One region of the Eubacterium maltosivorans genome, then DNA from elsewhere that is predicted to be linked to it. Evidence: riboswitches for the same ligand, from Rfam matches in the RefSeq annotation. Region 1 holds a riboswitch; each other region holds the start of a gene.
What was found. Region 1 has a riboswitch for cyclic di-GMP ahead of CPZ25_RS10905 (type IV pilin protein). Riboswitches for the same ligand answer to the same signal wherever they lie in the genome.
Positions count from the first base shown of each region.

Region 2: it holds a riboswitch for cyclic di-GMP, as region 1 does, so the genes downstream of both, CPZ25_RS12990 (helix-turn-helix domain-containing protein) here and CPZ25_RS10905 (type IV pilin protein) in region 1, are expected to answer to the same signal.
Region 3: it holds a riboswitch for cyclic di-GMP, as region 1 does, so the genes downstream of both, CPZ25_RS17890 (sensor domain-containing protein) here and CPZ25_RS10905 (type IV pilin protein) in region 1, are expected to answer to the same signal.
Region 4: it holds a riboswitch for cyclic di-GMP, as region 1 does, so the genes downstream of both, CPZ25_RS05915 (M60 family metallopeptidase) here and CPZ25_RS10905 (type IV pilin protein) in region 1, are expected to answer to the same signal.

Region 1 covers NZ_CP029487.1:2,274,092-2,279,141, reverse strand. The annotation lists gene CPZ25_RS10920 (PIN domain-containing protein) at 1-203, opposite strand, end outside; gene CPZ25_RS10915 (hypothetical protein) at 187-444, opposite strand; gene CPZ25_RS10910 (O-antigen ligase family protein) at 775-2,043, shown strand; cyclic di-GMP riboswitch class I at 2,321-2,414, shown strand; gene CPZ25_RS10905 (type IV pilin protein) at 2,594-3,016, shown strand; gene CPZ25_RS10900 (type II secretion system protein) at 3,377-3,601, shown strand; gene CPZ25_RS10895 (type IV pilin protein) at 3,799-4,257, shown strand; gene CPZ25_RS10890 (prepilin peptidase) at 4,413-5,050, shown strand, end outside.
Region 2 covers NZ_CP029487.1:2,746,534-2,751,583, reverse strand. The annotation lists gene metG (methionine--tRNA ligase) at 1-496, shown strand, start outside; gene CPZ25_RS12995 (LTA synthase family protein) at 579-2,582, shown strand; gene CPZ25_RS12990 (helix-turn-helix domain-containing protein) at 2,620-2,952, opposite strand; cyclic di-GMP riboswitch class I at 3,044-3,131, opposite strand; gene CPZ25_RS12985 (helix-turn-helix domain-containing protein) at 3,223-3,558, opposite strand; gene trxA (thioredoxin) at 3,774-4,097, opposite strand; gene CPZ25_RS12975 (aminotransferase class I/II-fold pyridoxal phosphate-dependent enzyme) at 4,195-5,050, shown strand, end outside.
Region 3 covers NZ_CP029487.1:3,850,775-3,855,824, forward strand. The annotation lists gene CPZ25_RS17865 (ABC-F family ATP-binding cassette domain-containing protein) at 1-282, opposite strand, end outside; gene CPZ25_RS17870 (DUF1538 domain-containing protein) at 450-1,142, shown strand; gene CPZ25_RS17875 (DUF1538 domain-containing protein) at 1,139-1,903, shown strand; gene CPZ25_RS17880 (P-II family nitrogen regulator) at 1,971-2,321, shown strand; gene CPZ25_RS17885 (redox-sensing transcriptional repressor Rex) at 2,481-3,125, shown strand; cyclic di-GMP riboswitch class I at 3,224-3,307, shown strand; gene CPZ25_RS17890 (sensor domain-containing protein) at 3,331-5,050, shown strand, end outside.
Region 4 covers NZ_CP029487.1:1,193,123-1,198,172, forward strand. The annotation lists gene CPZ25_RS05915 (M60 family metallopeptidase) at 1-2,981, opposite strand, end outside; cyclic di-GMP riboswitch class I at 3,099-3,186, opposite strand; gene phoU (phosphate signaling complex protein PhoU) at 3,336-4,016, opposite strand; gene pstB (phosphate ABC transporter ATP-binding protein PstB) at 4,028-4,789, opposite strand; gene pstA (phosphate ABC transporter permease PstA) at 4,801-5,050, opposite strand, start outside.

The DNA.
Region 1 (5,050 bases):
TTAATAAAGTAAAGAAGTCCTTCAGAGATATCCTCTCGGGAAACAGAATAAACTTTCTCTAAAACATATACAATTTCTGCCAGAACTTCGATGCTAAGGGAAACCGTTTCTTTTTGAAGAATTTCTTCTACCTCATTTGCCATTTCCTCATTATCGTTTAAAATAAAACGAAGAACGGCATTTGCATCAAAGAGTATCGTCATTGGTATGCTTTTCCTTTACAGCATTTGACCATGCGTTTTTTTCTTGAACGATTTTCTGCGGATTGGCATATTTTGCAAAAAGCCCTCTTGAAGAACCTTTTTTTGCCGTTAATCGTGCGAGTTCCTTTTCATCGGCATATTCGTCTAAAACTGTTATTTTAACAAGCTGATTTTTTTTCAAGCGCAGCTTTTCAAGGGGTAAAATATTTTTTCCGTCATAGTAACCTTTTGATGCCAGCATATGATCGCCTCCTGTTTAGATGATTTAACTTTATTATAGCTTATTTTGAGACGTGCCACAAGTTAAACTCAGCGATTCTTAATTGTCTTTAAAACACATCCCGAAATCCCGAAAAGGCGCCGGCGGTGATTGCCGGCGCCTTTTGGTGTGTTGGGCCCAGCTTTCCAGGCTTCTACAGTTCTTTAGAGACATCCGTAAATTGAGCAAATAAAGCTTGAGAAAGATCCGCCTTTAGCGGGGTGTAGCAAGCAGAGATATAAAATTGACAATTCAAGAGGTGCTTATGAATAAAATATGCTACAATTAAAAAAACAGATGTTGAGGAAAACGATGAGAAAATTCGAACTTCAAACAGCAGTCTCCACAGTACTGGCCATTATTGCCGGGGCAGTGCCGCTGATCATTGTGCCGCCCTTTGGCGATACCCTGTATATGCCAAAGCTGATGACCATTGAGGTACTGGTTTTTGGTCTGCTGCTTTTATATGTGCGGCCCATTACCGCATATTTTAGCGAGAAGCCCAAAATACCGCTGCCGGTAAAGCTTGTGCTGCTGTACCTGTTGTGCGTGACCGTCACGCTTCCCTTTTCGACGGATATCATGCTGTCGCTTAAGGGGCGGTCCTTTCGGCTGGAGAGCTACTCCGCTATTTTGTTTTATGGTATTTTAATGATGCTGGGGGCTTTTTTCTATACCTTTAAGCGCTGGCATGTACGGTTATACGCCGTGGGCGTATCCTGTGTGGCTGTTTATGGCATCTTTCAGAAATTTGGGCTGGATTTTCAGCCACAGGACCCTTTAATGTACGGCGGCCCAGGCGCATCCTATGCTACCATCGGCAACCCTAATTTTCTGGGCTCATTTTTGACATTGGCGCTGCCAATTCTCTTATACGCCTTTATCAAAGGGCCAAGGGCTTACCTTCTGCCCTGCGGGCTGGTCTATTTCTGCCTGCTGTGCACCAATACCCGCGGCGCTTGGATTGGCAGCTTTCTGGGGTTTGTGCTGCTGGGCGTGTTTCTGCTGAGAGAAAAAGAAAACCGCCGCCGCTTCGCAGTGGCGAGCGGTGTGTTTGTGCTTTTAACCTTTATTTTCCTGTTTGTGAATACAGGTTTTGGCGCGCGGTTTCTCAGTGTTTTTACGGATTTGTCGAAGATCATCAAGGGAAACGACTGGGAAAAGGGCGGATCATACCGGCTTTTTATCTGGTCAAAAACCCTTGAGCTTATCAAGCTGCGTCCCCTGACCGGCTTTGGCATTGAGACCCTGGGCAAGGTGATGGGCCAGTATTTTGAGCGTGATATTGTAAGGGTGACCGGACACCACCTGGTCATCGACCGTGCCCATAATGAGTACCTGCACATTGCTGTGAGCAGCGGAATCCCTGCGGCTTTTACTTATCTGGCCTTTGAGGGGACGACGCTGTACCAGGGCTTTAAAAGCTGGCGGCAGTCTCCCATGCTTATACCGCTTGTCTGCAGCGTGTCTGCTTATATGGCCGCTTCCTGTTTCAACATTTCTGTGGTGACCGTGGCGCCTGTTTTCTGGATATTTTGCGGAATAATGGTGCGGTTAAGCAATAAAATCAATCAAATTTGAATATGATTTAAGGAAATAAAAAATTGAAAAATTTTTGAAAAAGATTGAGTGTTTTACTCAAATTGTGCTGTTTTTACCATTAGTTTAATATTGGTGGTAAATGAAACAGCATTTATAATAACTTATAGCTATAAGAAAAGCGAAAAATGCAGATTTGTATGGTTTTAAAAGTGTGCAAACCTGTATTAATGGTGAATGACATGAACCTTTTAGAATATTTAAAAGTAACTGGTTTTTATAGTTCTTGACAAATGTCCGAATCAGTTGTAGAATAGAATTGTTCAAAAGGCAAAGCGGAGCGAAAGCCCGTGGCGCAAAACTACAGGGTCTACGTCGGCAGCTCCAGGCCGATATGACAGCCAGCTGCCAAAACGGTGGATGGCCGAAAACTCCTGTTTGGTTTCCGGCTGTTTTTATTTTTTGAGCAGCCTTTAACAAAAAGGACTGCTGGGGCAAGTAATGACAATGTTTATAACCGTCATGGCGCGGACGGTTAAAATAAAGGTTTATATTTAAAGGTAAACAAGAGAACATAAAAGGAGAGATGTAAATGATTCAGATGATTAACAAGCTGAAGAAAAACCAGAAAGGTTTTACTTTAGTTGAACTCATTGTTGTATTGGTTATTTTGGCAATTTTAGCAGCGTTCACGATTCCGGCGATGTTGGGGTTTATTGAAGATGCAAAAGGAAAAGCTTATGTTTCACAAGCAAGAGAAGTGTACTTAGCAGGACAAACTGTGGCTACAGAACAAACGCTTGCGGATGGTACCGAAATTACAAGTACTGGAACTGGCCCAGCGGCTACTGCTGTAAAAGATAAATTAAACAGCGATATCCCTGCAAGTGCTACATGGACTATTAAAATAGGTGATGGCTCGAGAATAACAAAAGTAGAATATAAAGACGGTGGATTCACAGTTACGATTGATGAAACGGTATCCGGTGGCAATGCAGTAATTAAAAAAGATTAAAACGATAAATGTTTAGTAAAAGATAAAGATATACCTGTTGCTTTTTAAAAAAAGTAAATAATCAAGGCCGAGCTTGCAGCGCCGCAGCCGGCCTTTTCTCCCATTTTAACAGGCGCTTTTTTTATTGCCGAAAGAAAAACAAAATATAGTGGACAGCTGATCGTTGATAGTGGATAGTTTTGGAACAAATTTGCGCGGCAAATTTGATTTAGATCAAATTGCCTTTGTCAATTTGTACATTAACTATCAACTGTCCATTATCAACGATCAACTGCTTTTCAGGATTTCGGGAGGGGTTTTTTAATGGAAAATGAAGAATGGCACAGCAGGATTCCGATTTTCTGAACAGGGGGCAGGAAAATGAAGTTTCTAAAGCAAAGATTAAAGCACAATGCGCAGTCCCGTTCGGGCTTTACCTTAGTCGAGCTGATCGTGGTGCTGGTGATCCTGGCCATTTTAACCGCCTTTACCATCCCTGCCATGCTGGGGTTTGTGGAGGACGCCAAAGGAAAAGCCGCCATTGCAGAAGCCAGAGAGGTTTATGTGGCAGCACAGTCGGAAGCTCCGCCGAAGTCACAAAAATAAAATAACCCTCCAACCCGTATCCCGAAAAAACAGTGGATAGTTGACAGTTGATAGTGGATAGTTTCGGAACCTTTTTGCATAGCAAAAAGGAGTTAAATAGCGGCCGCAGGCCGCATCGAATCAAATCCGCACGGCGGATTTGCACCAAAACTATCCACTATTCACTGTCAACTCTCAACTAAAAAAGAGGTGCCCCCATGACCCTTCGCCGCAAACTTAAAATGCTCATCAAAAGCCCCTCCGGCTTCACCATGATGGAGCTCATCACCGTCATTGTGGTCATTGCCCTGCTGGCAGTGATCATCATTCCGGGGTACCTCCATTTTATCGACGACGCCAAAAAGGACGCGGCCATTGCCGAGGCCAGAACCATCTACCTGGCGGCTCAGATACGGGCCACAGAGTTTAAATCCGCCGAAACAGCGGAAAACCCCTACCGCATACCAGACGCGAACGACCTTCGGGATCTGGTGGGGCCAGACAACATCTACGAAGGGGTCACAAAGCTGACCATTGTGGACGACAACCGGGACGGTACCATTGATAAAATTGAGATGATTAAAAATAACATCAATGTTATAATTGAACCAGGAAAGCGCGTTGTGGTTGACGGGAAGGAAGTTTCAGCCTACAAAGGAGAAACAGACGTCAAGTAGCGAATGATAATAACAGTGGATAGTTGATAGTGAGTAGTTAAGGAACAAAATCACTCTGTGATTTTGAATTCAAATCAAATTTGCAAAGCAAATTTGTTCCGTAACTATCAACTATCCATTATCAACTATTCACTAAAAAGCCTGGAGGTTCATCTTTGGAAGATTCTTTAACCTTAATCTATTTTGTATTGTATGCCTTTGTCTTTATCTTTGGCTGTATGATTGGCAGCTTTTTGAATGTGGTGATCTACCGGGTGCCCATTGGCATTTCCATTGCCAGGGGCCGGTCCTTTTGCCCAAACTGCGGCAAGCCCATTGCGTTTTATGATAATATCCCACTGCTCAGCTATCTTTGGCTGCGGGGAAAATGCCGGAAATGTGGGGCGAAGATTGCGCCGCGGTATTTCTTTACCGAGCTATGCGGCGGGCTGCTGGCCCTGCTCATGGCCTGGCACTATGATTTTGGGCTTCAGGCAGTGGTTGGGTTTGCGGTGGCGGCCATTTTATTGGCGGTTACCCTCATTGATTTCGATACCATGACCATTCCCAACGGCCTGGTCATCGCTTTGATCATTCCCGCGGCGGCAAGCTATTTTGTATTTCTGGAGCCCAGCCTTATTTCCCGGGTAATCGGTGTGTTTGTCATATCGGTCCCCATGCTGGTGTTATCCCTGGTTATCCCCGGCGGCTTTGGCGGCGGCGACGTCAAGCTGATGGCTGTGGCCGGGTTTCTCCTCGGCTGGCCCTGCACCCTGCTGGCCACCTTTATTGGCCTGGTGCTGGGCGGCATCGT
Region 2 (5,050 bases), 470 kb from region 1:
GACTTGGGAAAGCATCCAGTCCTTTGGAAAATATCCGGACGGCATCCAGGTAGAACGCTGTGAACCGATCTTCCCGAGAATTGAAGTAAAGAAGGAAAAACCAGAGCAAAAGCAGCAGCCTAAAAAGGAAAAACAGGCGAAGAAGGAAGAAAAAACCGAGGTGCCGGAAGGTCTGATCACCATTGACGATTTTGCCAAGGTTGAGATGAAGGTCGCGGAGGTTATCTCCTGTGAACAGCACCCTGACGCAGACCGACTGCTGGTATTCCAGCTGGATCTGGGGACAGAAAAGCGCCAGATTATTTCTGGAATCGCCAAATATTATAAGCCTGAAGACCTTGTGGGTAAAAAGGTGATTGTATGTACAAATCTGAAACCAGTAATGCTGCGCGGACTGGAGTCCAACGGAATGATTCTTTCCGCTGTAAAAGGAAAAAAATTGAGTATTCTGACGGTCGACGGCGATGTGATTCCAGCCGGTGGTAAAGTAAGCTAAAAGAGTAAAACTTAATTTGTATTGAAAATGACACAAAATCTCCCGTTTAATGGTATAATATCCAGAGAACGGGAGGTTTTTTTTGGATTCTGTAATCAATTTAACAACGAGTAAAAAAAGAATATTGGCGGCGCTGGCGGCAGTGGCAGCGCTGAGCCTGAGTCTGGCGCTTTGCTACCAGATGATGGGCTTTGATGAGGGCTACCTGAATACAGCAGGGCTGTGTGTGTTTATGATCGGGCTGGCCATCTTTTCAAATATAGCGTGCCGGGAACGGGCGGCAGCTCTGTGGAACGTGCTGCTGCTTGTCCTGTCCTCAGCCTTTTCCTATACCATCTTCCAGATTTTTCAGGAAGCACCCTTCGATACGGAGGGGATCCGTTTGTTTTTAAATCTGGCCTGCTGTATGGCAGTCTATGTGTTTTTATATATTATAACCGGGCGGATGAGAACGTCTTTGATAGGCGGAGGAATTCTGATGTATATTTTTGGACTGGCTGGCTACTTTGTCCGTCTGTTCAGAGGAGATACGCTGCTCTATACGGATCTGTTCTCAGCAAAGACAGGACTCCAGGTCGCCTCAGCTTATCATTTTGAGCTCAGCGGCACCATTTTGCTTGCTGCGCTGGTTTTGACGGCGCTGTTGTTCTGGGCCTTTAAAGCAAACGGCAGCATTCACGATAAATACAAAAGCCGTAAGCTGAGGCTGACAGCTTTTGTAACACTGACCATCACCTTTGGTCTGTTTTTTGAGACCAATGTGGAGCGGTATTATTATGCCTGGGATATGCCGGTTAACGGTTACCCCTATACTTTTACGGTCAATGCCAAGCTTTCCCATGTCAGGGAACCCGAGGGCTATGACCTGGCGTTTTTGGGCGAGAGCATCAAAAATGTTCAGCAGCCCATGACCACCGGGGCCGTCGGGCGGGGCGGGACAACGGAAAAAGCCGCTGCAGGACCTGGAGTGAAAAACAATCATAAACCCAATATCATTGCCATTATGAATGAGTCCTTCAGCGATTTGCGGACCGTGGGGGATTTTTCCACCAATATTGACGTTATGCCCTTTATTGACAGCCTGCAGGAGAATACCATTAAAGGGAATCTTTATGTGTCGGTTTTCGGTGGAGGTACCTGTGACTCCGAATATGCCTTTCTGACCGGAAATACGACGGCTTATCTGCCGGAAAATGCAAGACCCTATCAACTGTATATTAAGGTTCCGGCGCCCAGCCTTACGTCAACGCTGAACTATGAGGGCTACAACAGCTATGCCATCCATCCCGGAGAGCGGAACGCCTGGAACCGTGACAAGGTTTATCCGAATTTTGGCTTTCAGCAGTTTTTCTCAGAAGAAGAATTTTTGGAATCGCAGACGCTTAGAGAAAAATGGGTCAGCGATGCGGCCACCTATGACAAGGTCATTGATCTTTATGAGAACAAGGGGGATAATCCGCTGTTTGTCTTTGATGTGACCATCCAAAACCACGCTGGCTACCAGATGAACGCTGATGATCTTGATCCAGTGCTTCTGGAGGGGATGGAGGGAAGTTACCCCGAAACCGAGCAGTATTTATCTCTGATGCGAAACTCCGACGCAGCGTTTAAAGGTCTGATCGATTATTTCAGCGGGCAGGATGAGCCCACGCTGATAGTTATGTTTGGAGATCACCAGGCATATATTGAGCAGGCATTTTATGAAGAGCTCATGCAGAAGCCTTTGGATCAGTGGAGCACAGAGGAGCTGCAGAAGCGTTACGTCACGCCCTTTGTCATCTGGGCAAACTATGACATCCCGGAGGCCCAGGTGGATAAGCTGAGCATAAATTACCTTTCCAGCCTGCTGCTGGAGCAGGCCGGTATCCAGGGGACGCCCTACAATGATTATTTAATGAGGCTGTCTGAGACACTGCCGGTTATTAATTCTGTAGGGATTATCGATAATGAGGAGCAGTACTTCAGAAGGGGAGACCCGACGATCCACGACCGAGAGGTTCTGGAATACCAGCAGATGCTCTACAATAATATGCTGGATACAGCAAGGCGGCGAAACGATTTGTTTTACCCGGCCGCAGACTTTTAATTAAAAAACCCGGATCGATAAGATCCGGGTTTTTTAGCTATTTTTTCAATTTAAAGCCATCAGTCATTACCTTGATGACATCGCACACGATTTTAGATTGCTCGTCGTCCAGCCCTTCCATTGCAGTGGACAGAAAGTGAATCCGGCTGGTAAAGGACTCGACGGGAAAATCGGCAAGAAGCGCGCTGACAGGAACCTCCAGTGCTTCGGAGATAGTGATGAGTGTTTCAAGTTTGGGCAGATGGGTGCCGCGTTCCAGCATGCTCAGATAATTCGGTGTAATATGAACACGTTCCGCGAGCTGGTACTGCGTCAGTTTTTTATCAAGACGGGCTTCACGAATATGCCTGCCAATAACTTTATTATCCATTGTGGTTAACTCCTCTGCGTGAGATTGGGGCAATAAAAAGACCCCGGCACACAAACCAAGGCAGGGAGATTGCATTCAGTAAGTTTAATACCCGAGCAACCGGCTGTCATTTCATCTCCTGATGAATTAGACCCTTGGCTTTGCGTCACTACCTTTCAGTAGTTTTGCCCTATTTCAAAATGATTCGGATGTATATTATTTACTATAACTCACAATGCGAATGAAGTCAATATTCAATTATAGTTTTGTCCAAGAATTTAAACAAATAATTCAGTGATTTGTTGTTTTGAAATGGTCACACATCAGTTTGACCATATCCTGCACTAAAGTGAGCTCCTCATCTGACAGATTGTCAGACGGAATGGCGAAAGAAGTGTGCGTTTCTTTGCGAGATTCTGCGTGGTCTTCCATCAGAAGATCGTCGGCTGAAACGGACAGGATATTGGCCAGATTGATAAAAGTTTCCAGCCGGGGCAGCTGCGCTCCCCTTTCAATGATACTGAGGTATGTGGGGGTGATACCGGCTTTTTTAGCCAGCTGGTTTTGTGTAAGACGGGCGTCTTTTCGAAACTGGCGAAGCCGCTGCCCGAGGTATTTACTGTTCATCTGGAGTTCCTCCCGAGTGTTTGACAGATATGATTGAAAATAAGGAATCTATAAACAATTTTCATAGTAACATATTTTTGAAAAAGGTTCAAGGATTTTCGAAATAATAGTTATAAAAATAGAATAAAAAGAGAAACGTCTTGTATTGTAAAAGAAAATTTAATAAAAAATAGTTCGATAAAAAAAGACCATGCCCGAAGCGTGGTCTGAAAAACTTATAAATTTTTTAGGGTATCAATGTATTCCTGCTTATCGCGGCTTCCCACGAAACGTTCGACTTCACTGCCGTCCTTTAAGAATACACAGGTCGGGATGCTCATGACATGAAACTGTCTGGCCAGGTCAGTATTTTCATCTACATTCAGCTTGCAGATTTTGGCGGTTGAAGGGACTTCGCCGGCGATTTCTTCGATGATCGGAAGGAGAGCCTTACAGGGACCACACCATTCAGCCCAAAAATCAACCATGACAGGGCCTTCCGTATAGTTCAGCACTTCCGATTCAAAGTTAGTCATATCGACAGAGATGATATTTGCCATCTTTTTCACTCCTTGAATTTTTTTACAGAGATTATCATACCAATAATCCATCTAAAAATAAAGGGGAAAAATCCGGATTTTATGATAAAATAAATTCATGAAAAAACGACTTTTATATACAAGATTACAAGAACTCAGTGACAGAGGGGCTTTGCGGTTTCATATGCCCGGGCACAAGGGAAATTTTTGTTTTGATAATGAAAACTGGGCAACTCTGGATGTCACAGAGATACCTGGCGCGGATAACCTGCACGATCCCTCCGATATTCTTTTAAAGGTTCAGAAAAAGCTGGCAGAAGCTTACGGGTCGGAGGAGGCCTGTATTCTGGTAAACGGCACCACAACCGGCATACAGAGTGCCATTATGGGTGTTTGCAGAGAAGGCGAGAGCCTTCTGGTGCCGTTAAACTGCCACCGTTCTGTTTATGCAGGGCTGGCCCTGGGCAGGATAAAAGGTGTTTATTTTGAACCGGAATACGATGCGCGGCTGGGCTTTGGAAAATGTATTTCTCTGGAACAGGTAGAAAAAAATCTGCGGGAGCACCCAGAGGTAAAGGGGATGATACTGGTCAATCCCACCTATTATGGCACGGTCAGTGATGTTGCTGCCATTGCTGAGCTGCTTCATAAAAAAGGCAAGGTGCTGATCGTGGATGAAGCCCACGGGGCACACCTGAGGTTTTGTGCTGAGCTGCCGCCGGACGCGGTGAGTTGCGGAGCAGATATTGTCATTCAGAGCACGCATAAGCTTTTAGGCGCTTTTACCCAGAGCTCTCTGCTTCACATGCAGGGGCCCCTGGTAGAAAGAAGCCGTGTTAAAAAATTTCTGGCCATGCTTCAGTCCTCCAGTCCCAGCTATCTGCTGATGATGAGTGTGGAAAACGCGGTGGACGAAGCCTGCGAAAAGGGAGAAACTGTTTTTAAAACCATTGCGGAGCGTTGGGATTTTTATC
Region 3 (5,050 bases), 1.6 Mb from region 1:
GATGAGCGCGTCAAAGACAGAGAGAAAAAGGGTGTCTAGCGTGGTGTCCGCTTTAAAATCAGCTTCCTGGGCCAGATAGCCAATGGTAAGGTTGGATTTTTTGCTGATGACGCCGCTGTCGGGGGTAAGTCTGCCGGCCAGCAGCTTGAGAAAGGTGGACTTGCCTGAGCCGTTGCGCCCCACCAAGCCGATCATTTCCTTTTCCTGTATGGAGAGGCTCAGTTTGTTAAAAATTTCATTGATGCCGTAACTAAAACTAAGATTTTCAATATTTATAAGCATAGGGTTTTCTGCCTGTTCTTTCCATAGTATTCCTTATATATGATACCAAAAAAGAGGGGGTGTGTCGACTGCGGACAGAGTCAGGGAAAAGAAATTTGCGAAATGATGAATATTTTGCATCTAAATGGGTATAAAAAGAATGTATTCCAAAATGAGGAGGAGGTTTGATGAGAAAACTGCTTAATAGCTTTAAAGAAGTCCTTGTATCAATTTTACCGATGACGGTTTTGATTTTGATCATCAGTGGTATCTGGGCGCCCTTCACGCCTGAGATGCTCGCGTCCTTTATTGGCGGAGCCATCATGATGATGATCGGCATGGCGCTTTTTTTGTTTGGCGCGGACATCTCCATGATGGAGGTTGGTGAGCGTGTGGGAAATTTTCTGGTTTCCCGGAGAAGCTTGAAAATTCTGATTATCGCCGGCTTTTTTGTGGGCATGTTTGTGACCATTGCCGAGCCGGATGTGCAGGTGCTGGCTGGCCAGGTGGCAGCAGTCTCGGAGGGGAGCATCAACCGGACGATGCTCATCGCTGTGGTCGGCGTTGGGGTCGGTATTTTTCTGGTTATCGCGCTGCTGCGCTTTGTTTTTCAGATGAAGCTGTACCATATCCTGATCATTGGGTATATCGCTGTTTTTGCCCTGTCCTTTTTTACGAACCCTGAGATGGCGCCAGTAGCCTTTGATTCCGGCGGCGTCACTACTGGTCCCATCACAGTGCCCTTTATACTGAGTCTGGGCAGCGGGATCACCAGCGGCGTAAGAACCAGCAGGGAAGGAACAGACAGCTTTGGGATGGTTGCCCTGTCCTCGCTGGGACCGGTGCTGGCCGTCATGATTTTGGGGGTGATCTTCAGATGAGCCTGATCAGTCATTTATTTCACGGTATGCCGGAGGTGGCATGGGAGGTTTTTCTGGCCATCCTGCCCATTGTTTTGATTTTTCTGTTTTTGAACGCCATTGCGCTGCGGCTGCGGGCTCCTATTATCAAGCGGATTATAGGCGGCTTTGTGGTGACTTACCTGGGGCTGGTGCTGTTTCTCCAGGGCGTAAACATTGCCTTTGTACCGGCCGGCGAATTTTTGGGCACAGCCCTTGCAGAGCTTGAGTACAGCTGGATTCTCATTCCGCTGGGCTTTGCCATCGGTTTTCTGGTCGCCTTTGCCGAGCCAGCCGTCCAGGTCATGGTAAAGCAGGTTGAGGAAATGACCAGCGGCGCCATCAAAGCACGCGTTATGCTGCTTGCGATCTCGCTGGGCGTGGCGTTAGCGGTTATGACGGCCATGATCCGGCTGCTGGCCGGTATTTCGCTCTGGTGGATTTTGATTCCGGGCTATATACTGGCCTTTATTCTCGGCCGCTTTGTGGAGCCGAATTTTCTGGCTATGGCCTTTGATAACGGCGGCGTAGCCACTGGCCCCATGTGCTCGACCTTTATTCTGTCTCTTTCAGTGGCTGTGGCGGGCGCGACGCCAGGACGAAATCCGCTGCTGGACGGCTTTGGCGTGGTAGCGCTGATTGCCCTTGCGCCGATTCTGACAACCCTGCTTCTGGGCTTCTTTTATAAGCAGAAGGAGGCCTACAGGAAAAGGCAGTGTGAAAAGCAGCCGCGTGATTCTTAACCGGTATTGACAGAAGATTTTAATCATATATAATATGTAGATTACTTAGCGAATGATGGAGGAAAAAATGGAAGACAGAAATAAGATTAAGACCGAACTGATTGTGGTGATTGTGGAAAAGGATATGTCCGGCGAGGTCATTGACGCGGCCAAACAGGGCGGCGCTGACGGAGCGACCGTTATGTATGGCCGTGGATCCGGCATCCATGAGAACGCCCGGTTTTTCGGCATCACCATTGAGCCTGAAAAGGAGATCGTTCTGATTCTGGTGGACGCGTCCATAAGGAACGCGGTGCTCTGCTCGATCCAGAAGAAAATCGAAATCGACAGGCCGGGCATGGGCATTGCTTTTGTGCTGGATGTGGCCAAGGTGATTGGCAGCCCGCACCTTAACCTGATGTCGGACATCACCGATTAATTGCTTTTAAAGACACCCCGAAGGCGCTTGTTTGCCCGGTTTCTGAAGGAATTAAAAAACTTTGACACTTTTTTAATTAATTCGACCATAAAAATTGACGTTTTTTTAACAACTTGATATAATAAAAAGGATAAGTACGACGCAGGAGGGGAGTGCAGAATGCAAACTTTTTCAAAAAGGGTATCGATGACAGTTGTTAAGCGTCTGCCCAAGTATTACCAGTATTTAACCGATTTACAGGATCAACATATTGAAAAAATCTCGTCTAAGGAGCTGGCGGCTATGATGGGGCTGACCGCCTCGCAGATCCGGCAGGACCTGAATTCCTTTGGCGCTTACGGACAGCAGGGCTACGGCTACAAGGTAAAAGAGCTGAAGGAGGCCATTCGCAAAATTCTGGGGCTTGATCTCCAGTATAACTGCATTATCATCGGTTCTGGGAACCTGGGACATGCCATTGTCAATTACGAGCGCTTTAAGGAAGAGGGCATTCACTTCAAGGCCATGTTCGACGTGGATCCGGATCAGATTGGCAAAAAGGTCGGAGACGTGACTGTGTACCACATGGACGATCTCGACGCCTTTGTGGCGCACCATAAGATTGATATCTGTATCCTGAGTGTACCGCAGAAGGTCGGGCAGGAAACCACAGACCGTGTCGTAGAGCTCGGGATCAAAGCGATCCTGAACTTCGTGCCTCTGGACCTGACGGTGCCGGACGACGTGGTGGTAGAGAGTGTGAACATCACCGACAGTCTGTTTACCTTAACCTACCTGATTAACGAAGAGGAAGAGAACGAATAACCAGAAATACCAGCAGGCTTAAGCCTGCTTTTTTGGTGGAAAATAGGAGTTGTGTTTCAAAAAAATCTATTATATAATAGAGTAAAATATAAACGAGATTAATACTAGGGCAAATCTGCTGAAAGACAGAGACGCAAAGCTACAGGGCCTAAACATACATTGTAGGGTAGCCAGCTGCAGTTAAACCCATAACAGGAGCTGTAAAATGGCAGGAAAAAAGACAAACGAAACCATTGAAAATAATGTTTATAACGTAGCTTTGCGTAATATTTACGACGAGCTCTATGAACTGAACATTACCAAAAATCATTATCGGATCATCTACCATGTAGAGGGTAAATATGTGACGCCGCCAGAAGACGGCGCTTTGACAGACGGTATTGCCGATGTGGCAGCGCACATGATTCACCCGGAGGATTCGAGACGTTTTTTGGATTTTTTTGATATTGATAAAATACACGCGGCACTGGCTTCCGGAAAGACCAGCGTCATTGGAGAGTTCCGTAAGCTTTGGGAGGACGGCGCCTATCACTGGGCCTCGCTGACCGTTTTTCCAGCGGATATTGAAGGCGAGGAGGATGAGATCCTGCTCTGCTTTATCATGGATATTGATTATAAAAAACAGCTGGAAGCCGTTGAGAAGGAAAACCAAAGCCTTCAGAAAAAGCAGATGGATGACGAGCGTTACCGTCTGGTGATTGGGCAGACAAACACCCTGGTATTTGAGTGGAACCCAGAGACCGGAGAGCGCTATTATGCGCCCCGGTTTTCGGAAAATTTTATGGGCAGCTATGACGGCCGGGACATCAAGGAAATCTGGCTTGACGATGGGGTCGTCCACCCCGGCGATATTGAAATATTAAAGCAGAAAATGAGCATGGACGCCATCAGCAACGGGCAGGTAGAGCTGGAAATCCGGCTCTGCAATAAGAAAGGCCGCTATATCTGGTGTAAAATTGTATTTAATGTGCTTTACAATGAGGATGGCGGCATCAGCCGGGTGATCGGTACCCTGAACGACATCGACGAATCCAAGCGCGCGCACGAAACCCTGAAATACCGGGCAGAGTTTGATATGTTAACCGGTATCTATAACATCAATACCTTTTATTCCCGGGCAGAAAAGCTGCTCAGGGAGCATCCGGAGCAGAAATATGCCGTGGTGCGCCTGGATGTCAACCGCTTTAAGTTTATCAATGATCTGTATGGACGGGAGGAGGGAAACCGGCTGCTCCGCTTTATGGCAACTGTTATTTCGGGCCATATGGGGCCGATGGACGCTTTTGGGCGCATGAACAGCGATGTGTTCTGTCTCTGTATGTCCTATGGTTCGGGTGAGCCACTGCTCAGGCGTATTCAGAAAATACTGGCGGAGATTAACCAGTATTCAGAAACCTACCAGGTTATGCCCTCCTGCGGTATCTGCATTGTGAGGGACCGGAATGTCCAGATCAGTATCCTATGCGACTGGGCAAACCTGGCCCAGAAGACCATTAAAGGGAGCCTCATCAAGCAGTGGGCCTTTTACGATAAAAAGCTGAGAGCCAAACAGATTGAGGAGCAGCGGATCGAAAACGAGATGGACGACGCGCTGAAAAAGCACCAGTTCAAGGTGTATCTCCAGCCCAAGCACAATGTGCAGACAGGCAGCGTGATCGGCGCGGAGGCGCTGGTGCGCTGGGATCATCCTGAAAGAGGGTTCCTGACGCCCTACCGTTTCATCCCGCTTTTTGAGCGCAACGGCTTCATCATCAAGCTGGACGAATACGTCTGGGAGGAAACCTGCCGGATCATTAAATCCTGGCTGGACAGGGGGATGGAAGCAGTTCCGGTGTCGGTTAATGTGTCCAGAGTGCAGGTATATAACCCGAATTTTTATAAAAAGCTGCTGCATATTATAAGACGCTACGATATTCCCAAGGCGC
Region 4 (5,050 bases), 1.1 Mb from region 1:
GCTACTCTCACCTTGATGTCCTTGCCAGACGGGCTGGCGTTGGGATAACGGATATATAGGGCGCCGCCACGTTCGCTGTCTTCCCCTCCAATCTGGTCAAGGGTAATTTCATTTTTACCCTTCTTCAGGTTAACGGTTTTGCTCCACCCTGTCTTAACATCAGGATGATACTGGGTATAAACAAGCTGTGGCAGGACATTTCCCTCTGTTCCCACATAGACATTAATAGTATCACCCGCTCTGGCTGCAAGGCCAAGAGGCTGAAAATCATTCAAAGCCATTGCAAAGCCTAAGTTTCCATTTTTAGCGTTTGACACATTCTGGTCCACAAGCATGGTATCGTCGATGTTTGTTTCGCTCAAAATAGCCTTTGCCAATGTCAGCTCAGAAAGAATGGAATCCTTATCCGGATGAAATTCACCGCTGACAGGGTCCGGCGTATTGGCCCGCTCAATAAGCTTATCAACATATTCCATCGTTATGCTGTCTTTCAGCTCCACATGTAAATCATCCACAAACAGGGCATTTGTCTCATCTGCCAAACTATCATATTCATAAAATTTTATTTCTGAAATCCGGCAGCGTGCATTTGGCGCGCCAGCCCAATAAAGCGCCGGGTTAATCTGAATTTTGACAGGCTTAATTTTTTCGTTTAGGCGGATACGGTAATATTCTTTGCCGTTCGTGCTTTTTTTAGACTGAACCGCAAAATTATTGCCGATATTCAGGTCGTGAGCCTGTCCTTTTTCATCCCACCATCGGATTTTCATATAAGCATTGTAAGTGCTCGGCTCGCCTTCGCCACGCACCAGCACAATATCATTCATCTCATAAGACTGGTCAAATTCAACGACCGGTGCCTGCAGGGCGCCGGCCCAGCCGCCAGCGTTCCAGCCGCCATAGTTCCAGTATGAGGTGTAATCATTATCTACAATATCAAACTTATCAAAAGCTTTCTCGTAATCACTCTCCTTTAAATAAGGATATGTGACATCTTTGATGTGAGCAGTCGGCTGGTTCACCTCTCCGGCCCGGTTAATCAGCTTATAGTTCGAAGTGACCGGCGGATCAATGGACTCGGTCGCGCAGGTGTATACCGGCGATTTTGCGCCTTCTCCAATAGCGTTATAGCCTGTCAGATAGACCTCGTATTCAGCTTGGTCCTTAAGGTTTTCAATTACATAGCTGGTGCCGCTCAAATCCCCGGCCTTTATATAGTCGCCCATCCCTTTTTCACGGTAATAGACATTATATCCGGTAGAATTTTTCTGTTTTTCCCAATTGACAGTGATCTGGCGGTATCCGCCTTTTAAGGTTATACCCTCTGGCCTTTCAGGCACTGAGGTTGGCATTGGCGTTCCGATAACCAGAGCACTGAAACCACTTTCCCAATTTCCGCTTTCGGAACGGTTAACCGACTGTACTGAAATTTTATATGCCACAAAATTGATTAAATCGTTAATTGTCAGAGAAGTTCCATCCACTGCAGTCAGCGTAGTCTCATTTTTACCGGTTTTAGGGTTTGTAAAACTCATCTTTACTTCATAGCCGGTTACATTGGGCTGTGCCTCCCAGCTGACCGTCAGACTTTCGTTGCCAGAAACCACTTTGACATTTGCAGGTATGCTCGTAACCTGCTCAACGATTTTATCCTTGGTATTATTTAAAAATTCAACTTTTGAGATTTCCGCAAGATTGCTGCTCGCCTTATTGGTCTCTGTCACAAAGATGGTAACCTTTTTGATGGCTACCTGTTTATCCAAATTAATGACAATGGTCGACGGGGAAGCTTCATCGGTTAAAAAGAGATAATCCACTTTGTCCTGGAGGTCAAAACTATGGGTTTCTTTTTCCCCGAATTCATCGACCACCTCAACACGTCCCCTTCTGGGCGCATTTTCAAGGCCTAGTTCATTGGGGGCAATCCGCAGTTCTGTTGCCTTGACGGGTTCCTGCATGACAAGCGGAATCTCCAGCGGCGCTTCCTCAGAAATCACACCTTCATCCTCTTTGGCGAACTGGACTGATGCTGCCTGGTCAGAAGCCGTGCTGAAAAGCTGAGCAATATCACCGCTTTTAACCACGACAGGATTGGATACATTTTTTTCAATGACCACATTTCCCGGATCCACAATCGGGGACGTATCACTGATCTGTACCTTTTCGGCATCATAGGCCTCGCCCATATTTTCCTGCAGATAGACCAGATCGACAATATCGACAAGTCCATCTCCATTAAGATCATAATCGGTTTCGGAGGAGCCCAGCTTTTTCATGACAGCGTCGTAGTCGGCATCGTCAATAATACCGTTACTATCTACGTCTCCAGCTAAAACTGCACCGTCCATAAACTCGACACGTTTCGAGCTTCCCTCAAGGCGTACCCGTGCCTGCACAGGGATTATCCCCATATCCGAAACAGTTATTGTATAGTCGCCGACTGGCAGATTATACAAATTGACATTGGCAAAATAAATTTTTGCATCTGGGTTTTGTGCATCGTAAAAAACATTGCTGCTCTCCCCGTTATCGGAAGCTTTATCAAAAAGCAAGGTTTTGTACTGAATGCTCCTGCCGCCAAAATCAGTTAAGATTTTTTCATTTACGATATCTTTTAATAGGATTTCCTTTACGGTGCCGTCATCGGAAGCCAGTGTCAGGACAGCGGTTTCAAGCAGCTTTGTCTTGGGCTGGGCAAAATGGATTTCCACCTCCATATTCCCGACAAGTTCAGCGGATCCGCCAGTGCGGATCATGCTGTCTTTTTCATCTTCCGCCTGCGGCTCTGAAGCTTCATCTGCCAAAGAGGAGATGCCCTCCAAGGCTTCCTCTGGCCCGGCCTCTTCCTGATTTTCCGTCACAATATCCGTTTCCGCAGTTTCGGAGGAGGTCTCCTGTACAGTTTCCTCTGCCAAAATGGATATCGGAAAGCTCGCAAACAGCATCACAACGGACATAAAACAAGCCAACCATTTTTTCATGTTCTTTTCCCTTTCCTTATTCTGATGAATGATCTTTAATTAATCCTGTTTCTAAAAATAAAAAACGGCTGCAAAAGGGCGCAGCCGTGGGGTATCCACCTACTAATCATGGATTGCTGTAGCAACTGGCTGCCATCGTCGTTTAACGGCTTTAGGCCCTTTAGTTTTGCGTCTCTGCCTTTCAGCAGATTTGCCCTTTTTACATATTAAAAACGTTATTAAATTAAAATCAGTATAGATTATGCCTCATTATATCAAGCACGATTCTTTTCGTCAAGATTCTTTGATTATTTTGCATAAATAAAAAAAAGACCAGCGCAAAAATCTACTCTGGTCCAGGATAAAACCTATGGTTTATTCGTCCTCTGGGATTGTATTTAAGTCATTAAAATCCATATAATTTCCAGTGACAATAAAATAGACGGTCTCAAAAATATTAGTGGCATGATCACCAATTCTTTCCAAATGGCTCCCTATAAAAGAAAAGCTCATAGCCTGAAGCGCCATTTCCGGATTTTGGTTGATCTCTGCGATGCAGTCGCTGTGCAGGGTATTGTTCAAACGGTCGATTTCATCCTCATAACGGATCACATCATCCATCTTGCTGATATCCTCGTCAATATAAGCCTGAATACACATTTTAAGCTGATCTTCCACCATCTTTGCCATCTGCGGGATATTGTCCAGTTTTTTATAGTACTCTTCCTTACGCAGGCAGATCACCTTTTGGCAGATATTCACCGCCAGGTCAGCGATTCTTTCAAGATTTGTAATAATTTTATAGGTGGAGGAAAGTCTTCTCAAATCCCCTGCGACGGGCTGCTGCCTCGCAATCACCTCGCTGACAATCTGCTGAAGCTGGATTTCCTTTAAATCCACAATGTCATCCCGGCTGATGACGCTTCTGGCCAGCTTGACATTTTGTTCTTCCAGCGCCGTAATCGAATCCGACAGCATGCGTTCTGCCTGGGAAGACATCAATAAAATTTCATTCTTAATGGTTTTTAATTCTTCGTTATAAACTTCTCGCATCATTCGCTCCTTTATCAACCAAATCGGCCGGTAATATAATCCTCAGTCCGTTTATCTTCTGGATTCATGAAAATAGTATTTGTCTCATTGTACTCAATAATTTCTCCCATAAGGAAGAAAGCGGTTCTGTCTGAAATTCTGGCAGCCTGCTGCATGGAATGTGTGACGATGATAATGGTGTAGTCCTTTTTAAGCTCCTCCATCAAATCTTCAATTTTTGAAGTAGCAATTGGGTCAAGGGCCGAGGTTGGCTCATCCATCAGGATAACCTCTGGCTGCATGGCGATGGTCCTGGCAATGCACAGACGCTGCTGCTGCCCACCGGAAAGGCCGAGGGCGGATTTGCCCAGACGGTCGCTGACTTCATCCCACAGAGCCGCTCCTACCAGACTGTCGTGTACAATTTTATCAAGTTTCTTCTTATCTTTCAAGCCCTGGCATTTTGGACCATAGGCGATATTATCGTAGATACTCATCGGAAACGGGTTAGGTTTTTGGAAAACCATGCCCACCTTTGTTCTGAGCTGGATAACGTCCGTATCTTTTTCATAGATATTTTTACCGTCAAAATTCAGGGTCCCCTCGATACGAACCGAGTCAATTAAGTCATTCATGCGGTTCAGACAGCGCAGAAATGTAGATTTTCCACAGCCTGACGGGCCGATAAAAGCGGTCACTTCATTTTCATAAATATCAATATTGATTTTTTTTAAGGCCTGAAAATCACCATAATACAAATCCAGATCCTTCACATCAAATTTTTTCTTCTTATCCATTTTAACCTCGTCTATTTTTTATGGGCAACATCCAGCTTGTCCGCTGCCAGTCTTGATAAAATATTCAATACAATGACAATCAATACAATAATAATACCAATAGCACAGGCCAGTTCGATATTTCCTTCCTCTTTAGCCACATAGTAGGCCTGAACCGTCAGTGTGCTCCCCGGCGAAAGCAGCGTTCCCGGAATCTGCGCAACGGTGCCCGCAGTGAGCAGCAGCGCCGCAGATTCGCCGATCACACGGCCAATACTTAAG